4 regions of the Paenibacillus sp. P32E genome follow, and region 3 is predicted to be linked to each of the others. Evidence: predicted binding sites of a transcription regulator. Region 3 holds the regulator's gene; each other region holds the start of a gene.

Region 1 (3,189 bases), on a different contig from region 3:
TCTTCATTGAGTGTAACCACTTCCTTCAGATATTTGCCCAATACGGCCATATCTTGTGCAATCACTTGACCCGGAACGGAATTATCCAGCGCATAGTTGCGGAAATTCGGCTTGTGCAGGTCTTTGATCAGTTTGCCGGCGTTAGTGACAGGGTTCATCCCCATACGTCTGTCGCCAGTAGGCAGGATTTCAGCGAGATCCGCATTCAAACGGCCATTCTCGTCGAACAATTCTTCAGGTCTATAGCTGTTCAGCCATTCAAGCAATGCCGGAGCGTGCTTCATGTTCTTTTGATCCACTGGAATTGGAACCTGGTGGGCACGGAAAGAGCCTTCGTTCGGCACTTTATCCCATTCTTTAGGACCAGTCCAGCCTTTAGGCGTACGGAACACAAGCATCGGCCATACAGGACGGGTGGTGTCATTGTTCTCACGCGCATTCTTTTGAATCGCTTCAATCTTCTCAATAATAGTATCCAGAACCTTCGCCATTTCCGGATGCATCAGATCTGGATTTTCACCTTCTACAAAGAACGGTTCCCAGCCCATACCTGCAAAATAATTGGTTAACTCCTCTTTGGACATACGGGACAGAATGGTCGGGTTGCTGATCTTGAAGCCGTTCAAATGTAGAATTGGCAGGACCGCACCATCTGTAATCGGATTGATGAACCGGTTGGAGAGCCAGGAAGCAGCCAGTGGTCCGGTTTCAGCCTCACCATCGCCTACAACCACTGCAGAGATCAGATCCGGGTAATCCAGAATGGCACCCACGCTGTGGGACAGGGAGTAACCAAGTTCTCCGCCTTCGTGAATCGATCCTGGAGTTTCCGGAGCCGCATGTGAAGCCACACCGCCAGGGAAAGAGAACTGTTTGAACAATTTTTTGAGGCCAGGAATATCCTGTGTAATTTCCGGGTAGATCTCTGTGTAGCTTCCATCCAGATAAGAGTTGGATACCATAACCTGGCCGCCATGGCCTGGACCTTCAACATAGAACATATTCAAATCATATTTGGTAATGACACGGTTCAGATGCGCATAAATAAAGTTCTGGCCGGGGATCGTCCCCCAGTGACCGATAGGCTTAACTTTGACATCCGCGTCCTTCAAAGGTTCTCTTAACAACGGATTATCCTTCAAATAGAGCTGTCCTACCGATATATAGTTGGTTGCACGCCAGTAGGCATCGAGCTTTGATAAGTACGTTTTAGATGAATAATCCACGGGTAAAGTTGACAATCCCATTTCAATCCACTCCCATTTCTTTTTTCTTTTTCCTGAACATAATCATTTCTACAATTACATCATACCGCCGCGTTTATAAAATTCAATCATTTTAACAATTGATACGGTCCAATTTTGTGAAATTTTGAACATAGTATGAATAACGGAGCAAATCGCTTACAAAAAAATCTTTATTTTTATAAATATGTAACTATATGTATCATTATATGCATGCCTGAAAACACAAAAAAGACCAGGGAATATTCCCCGGCCTGATCATAAGAAAGTTATTGTACAGATACGAACGTGTTGAATTTTAGATATTTGTAGTGGAAGCGCATATGAGAGAACTCAAAGGGAGTGCCATTATCCAGGAAGAAAATCCCTTCCATAATCCCTACTGGCTCATTCTCCTGGAGATGGAGCAGTTCTTGATCATTAGCGCCCGAAGGCTCAGCAAAAATAGACAAAAACGACTTGGTTACCGCGAGGTTCCGCGACTCCTCCAGATAATGAAAGATCGATCCTTCGATAATCGTCTGGTCCAGATTCTGGACAATTTTGATCGGAATGTAGCCCGTCTCAATCATGAACGGCTCGTCATCGAATAAGCGCAGGCGCACGATTTTGTATACAAAATCATGAGGCTGCAGGAACAAATCCCGCTGCAGCTCTTCCGTAGGCCGGATCACCTCGAAATCCAGTACTTTTACCTTAGGCTTTTTGCCATGCATCTGAAAGTTGTCGGTGACCCCCAGATTGGAGCCCTCGTAATTAAAGATCGATTCATTTTTTATGTATAACGGGTTGATAAAGGTGCCTGAACCCCGTTTTTTGAAAATAATTCCCGAGTTCTCCATCTTCATCAGTGCGCGTTTGATGGAACTGCGGCTTACCTGGTAGGTTTCGCTAAGACTGCGCTCATCCGGTAGTCTCATATCGGCAAACTGTCCTGCAAAAATCTTCATTTTGAGGTCGTCAATAATTTGCTTATAGACAAATTGGGTCATGGGGTACTCCTTCTTCAGAACTGTAAAGAGCTAAATTTTCAATATTAAATATAACATAATTGTGAGAGGGATTATACAAAGTATTGTGGATAGGGGCAGGCAGCATATTTTGCAGCATAAATAAGATAAACCCGCTCAATGAGCGGGTTTCAAATGTGGATTCAGGGAGCCGGACCCCTCTTCTAAGAAAATGGCATATAGCATGTCTTGCTGGCCGAGTCCAAGGCTAAAAATCCATCCAGAAAAATTGAGACACTGCAAGTATAAGCCCAATTACATTTACGACGATGAAAAACCACTTTTTAGCCCTGCGGCTCGCGGAGTACCCCTCTACAAACAAAGTCCAAACCAAAATCCCGTTCAACACGACCATAATAATGAGAGCCAACCACCAATTCGCCGCCACTTGATCTCGTCCTCTCCTGACTTTACTTTCCAATTATCTTTTAAATTACTGAATGACCTCTTTTTTGTCAAGCCTTTTGCATAGCTATTCGATCATGCTTTTTGTGGCCTGATACATATTTGCTGTGTACTCATCCACTTCATCCCGGGACATGCGCAACCGGTCCACAGAAGTCCCGTATCCGATTTCCTGTTTCCCCTCTTCCAAGCCTTTAAAGATTCCGTCTGTAAAAGCACCCAAGGGTTCTCCATGTATATGCAGTCCTGCACCGCCCAGTTCCGTATTCACTGCCGGAGGAGCCACCTCAATGACTTCAACAGACGTATCGGACAGCTGATGTCTCAGGCTCATCGTAAACGAATGAAGCGCCGCTTTGGTTGCAGAATAGATGGGAGCGATGGCAAACGGCGTAAAGGCCAGCCCGGAGGTCACATTAATGATCGCGCCCTTTTCTTTTCCTGCAAAAAATGGAGCAAACAGCATAGAGAGGTGGAACGCCGCTTCCATATTTGTTGTGATCTCCTGATTGAAGTAACTCCAGTTGTGT
Region 2 (3,189 bases), on a different contig from region 3:
TCAGCGCCAGCAGCGCAAACACGAAAGGAATGTAGAATCCGCTGAAAAGCGTTGCATACCAGTGCGGGAAAGCGGCGAACATTGCACCTGCACCTGTAATCAGCCATACTTCATTCGCATCCCAGAATGGCCCAATCGAGTTGATCAGCACCCGGCGCTCCGTATCATTCTTCGCCAGAATCTGAGTTTCCATCCCTACGCCGAAGTCAAAGCCTTCCAGGAAAAAGAAGCCGACAAACAGCACAGCAATCAGCACAAACCACAATTCATTAAGAGAAAGCATGGGATCCCTCCTTGTTATACGGATCATGGGATTCGCCGTGATCGTTATCCATGGCGTAAGGACCTTTTTTGATCACCTTGATGAACAAGCCAACCAGTACCAAACCAAGAATGGCGTAGATTGCTGTAAAAGAAATGACCGAGAACAACACCTGTCCGCTCGTAATATTAGGCGATACACTATCCTTTGTAGTCATTAACCCAAATACCGTCCACGGCTGTCTTCCCATCTCGGTCATAATCCAGCCCGATGTATTAGCAATCGGCGGAAGCAGCAGCCCCCAGAACATAAAGCGCATGAACCAGGTGTTCGGGCGTTCCATCTTCTTGCGCCACATCAGGTAGATGGCGTACACGCCCAGCAGAATCATAAGCGAGCCTGCAGCAACCATAATCCGGAAGCTCCAGAAGGTCGTGCGTACCGGTGGAATATAATCCCCAGGACCATATGCCTTTTCATATTCAGCCTGCAGCGTATTCATCCCTTTAACAGATCCCGAAAACTTACTGTAAGAGAGAAAGCTCAGCATATATGGAATTTTCACTTCATGAGAGCTTATTTTATTCTCTGGATCAATCGTCGCAAAAACTGTCCATGCAGCAGGGTCTCCACTGTCATCCCACAGTCCTTCGGAAGCAGCCATCTTCATCGGTTGAGTCCCAACCAGATATTGCGCCTGGGCATGACCCGCAATGGCTACACCGAACGATGAAATGATGCCGACAATCGCAGCAATCTCAAATGATTTGCGGAAAAAGGAAACATCCTGCTTCTTCAGCAATTTATATGCGCTAATTCCCGTGACCAGGAAGGCGCCTGTAGCGTACGCGGCGAGAACTGTATGCGGGAACTCGACCAGCAATTGTCCATTGGTAATCAATGCCCATATATCATTCATTTCAGCCCGTCCATTATTGATAGCAAAACCTACCGGATGCTGCATGAACGAGTTGGCCAGCAGAATCCAGAAAGCCGACAGCATGGTTCCGAGCGCTACCAGCCAGATCGAGACCAGGTGGACACGTTTGGATACCTTATCCCAGCCGAAAATCCAAATTCCAATAAACGTAGATTCCAGAAAGAAAGCAAGCAGCGCTTCAATCGCTAGTGGAGCTCCAAATACATCCCCGACAAAACGCGAGTAGTCAGACCAGTTCATACCGAACTGAAATTCCTGCAGAATCCCTGTTACAACGCCCACAGCGAAGTTAATCAGGAAAAGCTTTCCCCAGAACTGCGCCATTCTTTTGTACTCATCATTGCCTTTTCTGACATACATCGTCTCCATGATTGCAATCAAGAGCGCGAGTCCAATTGATACTGGTACAAAGAAATAATGAAAAATTGTCGTCGACGCAAATTGTAATCGCGACAGCATCACTGTATCCATATTTCTCCCCTTCCTTCTCCCCATTCGATATGTCTATTTTGTCAAAAATTCAAAGGGTTAAGTGTGATATTTATCACATTATACACCCTATTCAGGCTTAAAATTCAATAAATTTGTGACAAATATCACAATATTGCGTCCTGAAAGCAAAAAAAATAAGACGGTTTCACCGTCTTGAATGTGTTTATTATTCTATAGAAGCTTGACTCATAAAGGCATTGGTTAGGTAATGGAAATACCCTTCTTCAGCGATTTCAAATCGCCATTGGAATTGAGCAGCAGTGGCAGCATCTTCATACTGCGCTCCATCGGGGAGTGACAGAGACGGCAAGAAGGCGCATGTTCAAATGCGAAATTATCCCTCATCCATCCATTACATCCATCGTTGGTACAGGCCCAAATTGCGGTATTTTCTTCCGGTACTTCCTCCAAAGGCTTCTTCCGGTAGTTCATTGCCGTTCCTCCCTTCCTTTATGTCACAAGTTGAGAATCCAGACAAGTAGAAACGACATTGCCGCCCTTGATGTTAAGGACGGCAACCGTTTCACAAGAAATATAAGGGACCGATATTGCATGAAGCATATAATTCCTTATATTTGAAAAAAAGACCGTCCCAACTTTCACAAGCGGGGACGGTACCTTCTATTATTACAGTTTTACAACGTTTTCGGCTTGTGGTCCGCGGTTGCCTTGAACAACGTTGAATTCAACGCGTTGGCCTTCGTCCAAAGTTTTGAAGCCGTCGCCAGTGATTGCGCTGAAGTGAACGAATACGTCGCTTCCGCCTTCAACTTCGATGAAACCGAATCCTTTTTCTGCGTTGAACCATTTAACTGTACCTGTTTGCATGTGTGTTACCTCCACAAATTTAAATTAATATGTTCTTTTTATCTTCAAACAAAGAAAAAATTCACACATTGAGAAAGGTTGTAATCCATTTGACAGCCCTTTTCAATACGAGAATTAGGTATCAATTGTATGATTAATTTCATGTTACCACACCTCAATAACAAAGGCAAGCTGTCCCATCCGAATTTCTCCGTTTTTTCACTATTTAGGTTAACCTTCCAATGTAAGGGCTGCCAGTCGGCCGAAATTGTACCATTCTTGATTCCAGCACTATCTTTTACCCCATTTTCACAACTTAGAAACGGCTGCCGCTCATAAATTATAAATCATTTATAGGGCGGCGCCGCTCCCTCATGTGACTGCCTCTATATTATATACTGCCCAAAAGACTTTTATTCCTCTGGCTTCTCCAGAAGTTTTACTGTAACCTGCTTCAGGGCTCCATTGCGGTAAAAGGTGATTTTAAGATCATCACCGATCTTGGTATGATCGTACAGATATTTGCGCAATGCCAGTGTAGATGTAATGGATTGATCATCAAACTTCGTAATCACATCATTGAACTGCAGGCCCGCATCTTTAGCAGGTCCAACTGCATCCAGAACGACAACCCCGTCCTTCACGCTGGTGGGCAGATTCAGCTCCTTACGCTGGTCCTCTGCCAATG
Region 3 (3,189 bases):
GGCCTGTGTTGTCCAGGAAAATCGACTGTGCGCCGTATTCGGTCGCCATCAGCAATGCTTCCGGTGCAGGTACTGCTGTTGGATCTCCGCTCACACCTTTGTGGATCAGAGCAGCCAGGCGCATCTCCTCGAACATATCCAGATTATTATTGCTTGCCGCACCGTCAGTGCCCAGCGATACCTTGACTCCTGCACGCAACAGCTCCGGTACCCGTGCTACACCGCTTGCGAGCTTCAAGTTACTGCCAGGATTATGGGATACCCCTACGTTGTAACGTGCTAGAATCTCTATTTCTTCATCATTCAAATGAACCCCGTGAGCCACGAGGGCCGGGCGCGTGAACATCCCCAGCTTCTCCAGATGCGCTACCGGACGCAGGCCGTAATCTGCGGCATTCTGCTCGACCTCCCGCCGGGTTTCGGACATGTGTGTATGCATAGGCAGGTTCAGATCATGGGCAGCCTGTACAAATTTCACGAAAAATTCAGGAGGACAGGTGTAAGGGGCATGCGGGGAAATCATCGTTGTGATCCTTCCATCCGCCTTTCCATGCCAATTCCGCGCAAAGGCTATCGCCTCCGCCAGCTTATGGTTCTGCACATCCTCAGGACAGAGGCCGATAACCCCGCGCATAAGCACGGCACGCATTCCCGACTGCTCTGAAACCTCAGCAACCCTGTCCATATGGTCATACATATCCAGGAAGGTGGTTGTGCCTCCCTTCAGCATTTCCAGTACAGACAAAGAGGTTCCCCAGTAGACATCGTCACTAGTGAATTTTTCTTCCATGGGCCACATCTTCTCCTGCAGCCAGTTCTGAAGAACCATGTCATCCCCATATCCGCGGAGCAGAGACATGGCGGTGTGGCCATGGGTGTTGACCAGACCCGGCATGAACAGCAGACGGCTGCCGTCAACGATCTGTGTCCCTTCTTCAATAACAGGTTTGACTTCTCCTATGTATGTGATGAGATCATTTTCTATAGTCATATAGCCGCTTAGAACCGGACTTTCCGTACCCGGAACCAGAAATCGCCCATTTACAATTACTGTCTTATTGCTGTTCATCTTCCACTTCGTCCTTTCCATCGTGCAAATAATAGGCCAGACTCTGCAAATCGGTAGTAAAATCAGCGGCGTGAATCCGGATGTTGGACGGCGTCTTCAAGATTACGGGTGCAAAATTAAGGATCGCCTCAATGCCTGAATCCACCAGAATATCTGCAACATTCTGTGCTTCACTATCCGGTACAGTGATAATACCGATGCGGATGCCCTGCTCGCGGATCGTGCTTCCCAGCTCTTCCATGGGCTGGACAATGAGTGAGTTGATTTTCTGCCCGACCTTGGGAGCATAGGAATCAAAAACAGCAGTGATTTTCATCGTGTCCTTCAAGTAAGCATTGTAATTTGAGAGAGCGTGGCCGAGATTACCTGCACCCACCAATGCCACGTTGATTTGCTGGTCAAGCTTCAAGATATGGCGGATTTTCTCAATCAGGTATGACACATCATAGCCAATACCTTTTCTGCCGAAATCCCCGAAATAGGCCAAATCCTTGCGGATTTGCGCCGGATTCAGATCCAGCTTTTGTCCCAGCTCCTGGGAAGATACGGTGGAGATTTCACGCTTCAGGAGATCATTCAGGAAGCGCAGGTACACTGGAAGTCTGCGTACCACGGCCTCCGATATTTTATCCGATTTCATATTTTCTCCTCCTAAAAGTTTTGTGAGCAATGCATCATAGTATTACTTCGTACAAAACTCACTTCGTAAGCATATGCCAAGTTTTGTGAGCATAAGTACAATCCATTCCCTGGTATCTCAGCACGAACCGGATACCAGGAGAACAGAGCTTCGTTGTTCCTTGACTATATTTGAAATGATTGCAGGTTAAGATACGCTGCCGTCTTCAAGCCATTCCGCAATTCGCGGAACCATCTGATCCGTCAGCATATGCTCCATTTTGGGTCCAGGCAGCGAGTAGAGGAAATACTTTCCGTAATAAGATTCGATAACCCTGGTATCATATACTATAACAATACCCCGGTCCTGGGCAGTACGCACCAGCCGGCCGAAACCCTGTTTGAAGCGGATAACCGCCTGGGGAACCGACAGCTTCATAAACGGGTTCTTTTTCTGTGCCTGAAGCAGCTCTGCCTTAGCCTCCGCAAGCGGATGGTTCGGTGGTTGAAAAGGCAGTCTGACAATGGCCAGACAGGTCAAAGCCTCGCCGGGAATATCCACACCTTCCCAGAAGCTGCTTGTTCCGAGCAATACAGAGGCGGAGCTGTCCTGAAAACGCCGGATCAGCTTACTCCGGCTGCCGCCTTCCACTCCCTGCCCCAGTACCGTAATGTCCTCGGAGACAAGCGCCTCCTTTAGAGGATCATAGACTTGGCGCAGCATTTTATAGGAAGTGAAGAGCACAAGCATCCGGCCCCGTGTAGCCACAGCAGCCTCCGCCAATGAATGCACCAGCTTATCGACAAAACGGGCATCGCCCACACTGCCTTTGACACTGGGGAAATCACGCGGTATGACCAGAAGTGCCTGTTCACGGTACTTAAACGGAGATGGGAGCAGTGCTGTCATCAGCCTTCCCTGTTCTGCAGACTCGCCCAGTCCCAGATTATCAATCATAAATTGAAAGGACTTATCTACGGACAAAGTAGCTGAAGTAAGGACTATGCTTTTCTTTTTATCAAAAAAGAGTTCCTTGAGCTGGGCACTGACATCGACTGGTACGGCATACAACTGCAGTGACTTCCCTCTATAGTTGCCGCTACCTTCCATCCAGTAGACGATATTCTCGTCATTCAGGTTCATGAAAAAACGCACTTGCTCACGGATGGAGGCCAAGTCCTTGAATAACCCCCCGATATCCGTTACCAGACTATCCGATGATGATTGGCTCTCCGATTCGCGCATTTCACTGAGCATCTTGTCGCCCTTGCGAATAATATCACTTAGACTAAGATGAAGTGTGTTCTCAAGCGCAGTTAGTTCTTCCCAGTCCTTGGGCCTCTTGCCCGGCAGAAGTCGGGTAACCAGTTGTCCGGCTTCTCCCGCAGCGGCGTCACTGCGTTCCGGCAGCAGGGCAAACAGCTTGTCACTAAGCGTGTCCCATGATTCCTTAACCGTAAGCAGATCCGGGTAGATTCTGTCGATCACACCGCTCCATTCT
Region 4 (3,189 bases), on a different contig from region 3:
ACGGTCTATAGCATGATCGCTGCAGAACTGCTGTCCGACACCCTGGCAGGAACAGCCCGGCCGGAGCTTAAACTATTTTCTCTCACCCGGACAACCAAACCTTCTCCGGTATCCTAAGGGACTGTTCCTTGCGTTCCGTTCGCGGGGCGTCCAACCATAATCCAGCTCATCAAAAAGGCCGTCCCAGGCAGCCATTTCGCGGCTTCCGGGACGACCCTCAGGTAAAAAGCTGATCTGCTATTGTGCTTGTACGAATTCAGCCGACTTAATTCCTGCTTGACGTCCGAAAATAATAATTTCTGCTACAGAGTTGCCGCCGATCCGGTTTTGACCGTGCAGTCCGCCCACCACTTCACCAGCCGCGAACAGACCTGTGATTGGTTGACCTTCTTTATTAAGCACTTCTGTGTTCGTATTAATCTTCACACCGCCCATGGTGTAGTGGATCCCAGGGCCAATTTTGATTGCGTAGAATGGCGCACCGGACAGGTCGTGATCCATACCGGTAGTTCTGCCGAATTCGGCATCCTTTTTATTCTTCACCGCAGTGTTCCATGTGTCTACGGTTGTCTTCAGCTGATCTGCAGGAACACCCATTTCTTTAGCCAAGGCTTCGATGGAATCACCCTTAAGAACAAATCCCATTTTATCATACTGTTCAATCGCTTTGACACGGGATCTGACACCGGAATCAAAGACAAGGATCGCAGCCTTTTCAGGAAGCTTATTAATGGCTGCGGTGACATGATCCCGGGTATCCATTTCGTTAACAAACCGTTTGCCTTCACTGGAGACGAGCAGAGCGCCTTCCCCGCGAACAGCTTCCCCGATCAGATAGGATTTCTCCTGCTGTACTGTCGGGTGAACCTGGATTTGATCCATATCAACGGTTGTACCGCCGAGTTTCTCAATCATCTTAATGCCATCGCCGGTGCTGCCAATCTGGTTGGTGGTTACTAACCCTTCCAAATCAGGTCTAACCTCAGCAATCATTTCCTTATTGGCTCCAAAACCGCCGGTTGTCACAATGACAGCAGAACCTGTTATTGTTTTTTCATCGGCCTGGTTAAAGAGGACCTTGACTCCATTAACCTTGCCGTCTTTTTCGGTGATTTCCTTAACATCAGCATTCACGAATAGTGGAATGCCTTTTTCTTGTACGTTTTTCACTAAGCCTTTGACGAGGTATTGCCCAACTGCCGAACCGTCTTCAGGACGGTGTGTGCGCTTTTCCTTCATACCGCCGGTAATCGTGATGTTGTTCAAACGGATTCCAATGGAATCCAGCCAGTCGATCGCACTCGCGGAATTGTCAACGAAGAAACGAAGCATCTCTTTGTCATTGGTACCATGACCGCCCTTTAGGGTCTCTTCATAAAATAAATCATTGCTGTCTTCAATGCCTTGCTCTTTCTGGAACTTCGTCTGCGAAGCATTCATTCCGGAAGAGGATTTGGACGTATTGCCGCCAGCTACCGGCATCTTTTCAAGGATAACCGGATTCAGGCCTTTAGCCTTGGCCTCAAGCGCTGCCGACATGCCGGCACCACCCGCACCCACAATAATGATATCGTATTTATCTTTTAATTGATCGTACGGAGTATAACTTGCTTCAGATGCCCCTGAAACTGCTTCTGTTTCTTTTTTGGTCTCAGTGTTCTTACTCTTGCTCTCAGCGTTGTTGCTGTTGCCGTTGTTGCCGCATCCCGCGATCACCAGCATAACAGAAAGAATGAGAATAAGAGCAGCGGCTGCTTTCTTTTTCATGTTGAATCTTGCCCCCTTGTGCATATTTTCACAATTATCATAGCGGCAAAGGGGCAGTTGATGGAAGCTTACGTAATTAAAGAAATCGTTAAGTAACTAAAGTAAGTGGATTTTGTCGGATGAAGTTTAAACTTTCCTCAAGGCTAATAGAAAAAGTAATCTTTTTAAATTACATTACATTTCCATGAAGGATGTTTCTCATTGAATTTAATCAACAGGTCTTTCAATAATAGGAATCTGAAGCAAAGTGGAATAAGTATAACTAAATGGGCTGAATCTTTACAAACAGATGGTTTTAATGGGATTTTGTACGCCTAATCCTGCATAATCATCCCATAGGGTTGCTTTCAGCAGAATTAGTGGTACTTTTTCCCACATAAGACACCCCATAAGCCAAATGAGCTCAATTAGTGATACTTTTTCCACCTAAATATATTTAGCAATAATTCCCTGGCCTTCAGCCGCCACAGTATACATATATACCGGCCTGCCCACCGCTCCATAGCTGATCTCCATCTCCAGAACACCCGTCTCTGTGAGAAACGCCAGGTATTTCCGGACGGAGATCCGCGAAATCGGAGCCGCTGCTGTGATATCCTCGGTCGAAAACACCGGTTGCTCCAGCTTATGTATAATGCTCCAAATGCTCTCCAGCGTACCTTCGGTAAGACCCTTGGGCAGTGTGCCGCTCTTGTCCTCCTCGGTACCGAGAGAATGACGCAGAAGCTTATCCAGCTGCTCCTGACTGAGGTTCTCTTTATGCTTCATCAGAGCGTAATCCTCACGGTACGCGGACAGCGCCGCCTGAAAGCGGGAGAATTCAAATGGCTTGATCAAATAATCAACGGCCCCCAGCTGAAGGGCTTTGCGGATGCTCGAATTATCGCTGGCTGCAGAAATGACGATAATGTCGACCATACTCCCCTGCTCCCGCAAAGCGGATAACAGCTGCAGACCGCTGGTACGCGGCATGTGGAAATCCAGTAGAATGAGATCAACCGCAAGCTCCTCAAGCATCTGCACGGCCTCATCACCTGAAGCAGCCCAGCCCGCGAACTCAAAGCCCTGAATCTGCTCCAGGTAATGGCGGTTAAACTTGGCTACCATCGGATCATCTTCAACGATCAGCACTTGTATGGTCATCTGTTCTCATCCTCCTTCACCGTATATGGGATATCGGCTATAAATGTAGTTCCCGGCTCCAGGCCGGGTATGATCTGGAGCTGGCCATGCAGCTTCTCCACACTTTTACGGACCAGATAGAGTCCGATTCCCCTGTGTTCTCCCTTGGTGGAGAATCCTTGCACAAATATATGCTCCCGAAGCGCTTCAGGGATTCCCGGTCCGCTGTCACTCACTGTGGAGATCAGGCGCCCCCGGTCGTAATCAAAAGCAAGCTCAATTTCCTTAACGCTGTGGCCT

The links. Region 3 encodes Rex, which represses fermentation and respiration genes when NADH is low (regulators of the CRP and FNR family bind a similar motif). Its sites were predicted from a motif close to TTGTGAAATATTTCACAA; they were not measured.
Region 1: A3848_RS30415 (phosphoketolase family protein) is a predicted target of Rex. The motif match lies at 1,362-1,379, and genes of this name have one in related genera.
Region 2: A3848_RS18860 (cytochrome ubiquinol oxidase subunit I) is a predicted target of Rex. The motif match lies at 1,787-1,804, and genes of this name have one in related genera.
Region 4: A3848_RS09265 (flavocytochrome c) is a predicted target of Rex. The motif match lies at 1,784-1,801, and genes of this name have one in related genera.

What each region holds. Positions count from the first base shown of each region.
Region 1 is NZ_LVYY01000077.1:83,540-86,728, reverse strand. Features, by position in the region: gene A3848_RS30415 (phosphoketolase family protein) at 1-1,247, opposite strand, end outside; gene A3848_RS30410 (GntR family transcriptional regulator) at 1,514-2,236, opposite strand; gene A3848_RS30400 (SDR family oxidoreductase) at 2,727-3,189, opposite strand, start outside.
Region 2 is NZ_LVYY01000021.1:11,284-14,472, forward strand. Features, by position in the region: gene cydB (cytochrome d ubiquinol oxidase subunit II) at 1-283, opposite strand, end outside; gene A3848_RS18860 (cytochrome ubiquinol oxidase subunit I) at 270-1,673, opposite strand; gene A3848_RS18865 (cold-shock protein) at 1,896-2,126, opposite strand; gene A3848_RS18870 (cold-shock protein) at 2,322-2,522, opposite strand; gene A3848_RS18875 (S1C family serine protease) at 2,915-3,189, opposite strand, start outside.
Region 3 is NZ_LVYY01000046.1:189,560-192,748, reverse strand. Features, by position in the region: gene A3848_RS25525 (amidohydrolase) at 1-1,069, opposite strand, end outside; gene A3848_RS25520 (redox-sensing transcriptional repressor Rex) at 1,056-1,709, opposite strand; gene dinG (ATP-dependent DNA helicase DinG) at 1,896-3,189, opposite strand, start outside.
Region 4 is NZ_LVYY01000008.1:107,015-110,203, forward strand. Features, by position in the region: gene A3848_RS09260 (NAD(P)/FAD-dependent oxidoreductase) at 1-117, shown strand, start outside; gene A3848_RS09265 (flavocytochrome c) at 238-1,767, opposite strand; gene A3848_RS09270 (response regulator) at 2,194-2,910, opposite strand; gene dcuS (DcuS/MalK family sensor histidine kinase) at 2,907-3,189, opposite strand, start outside.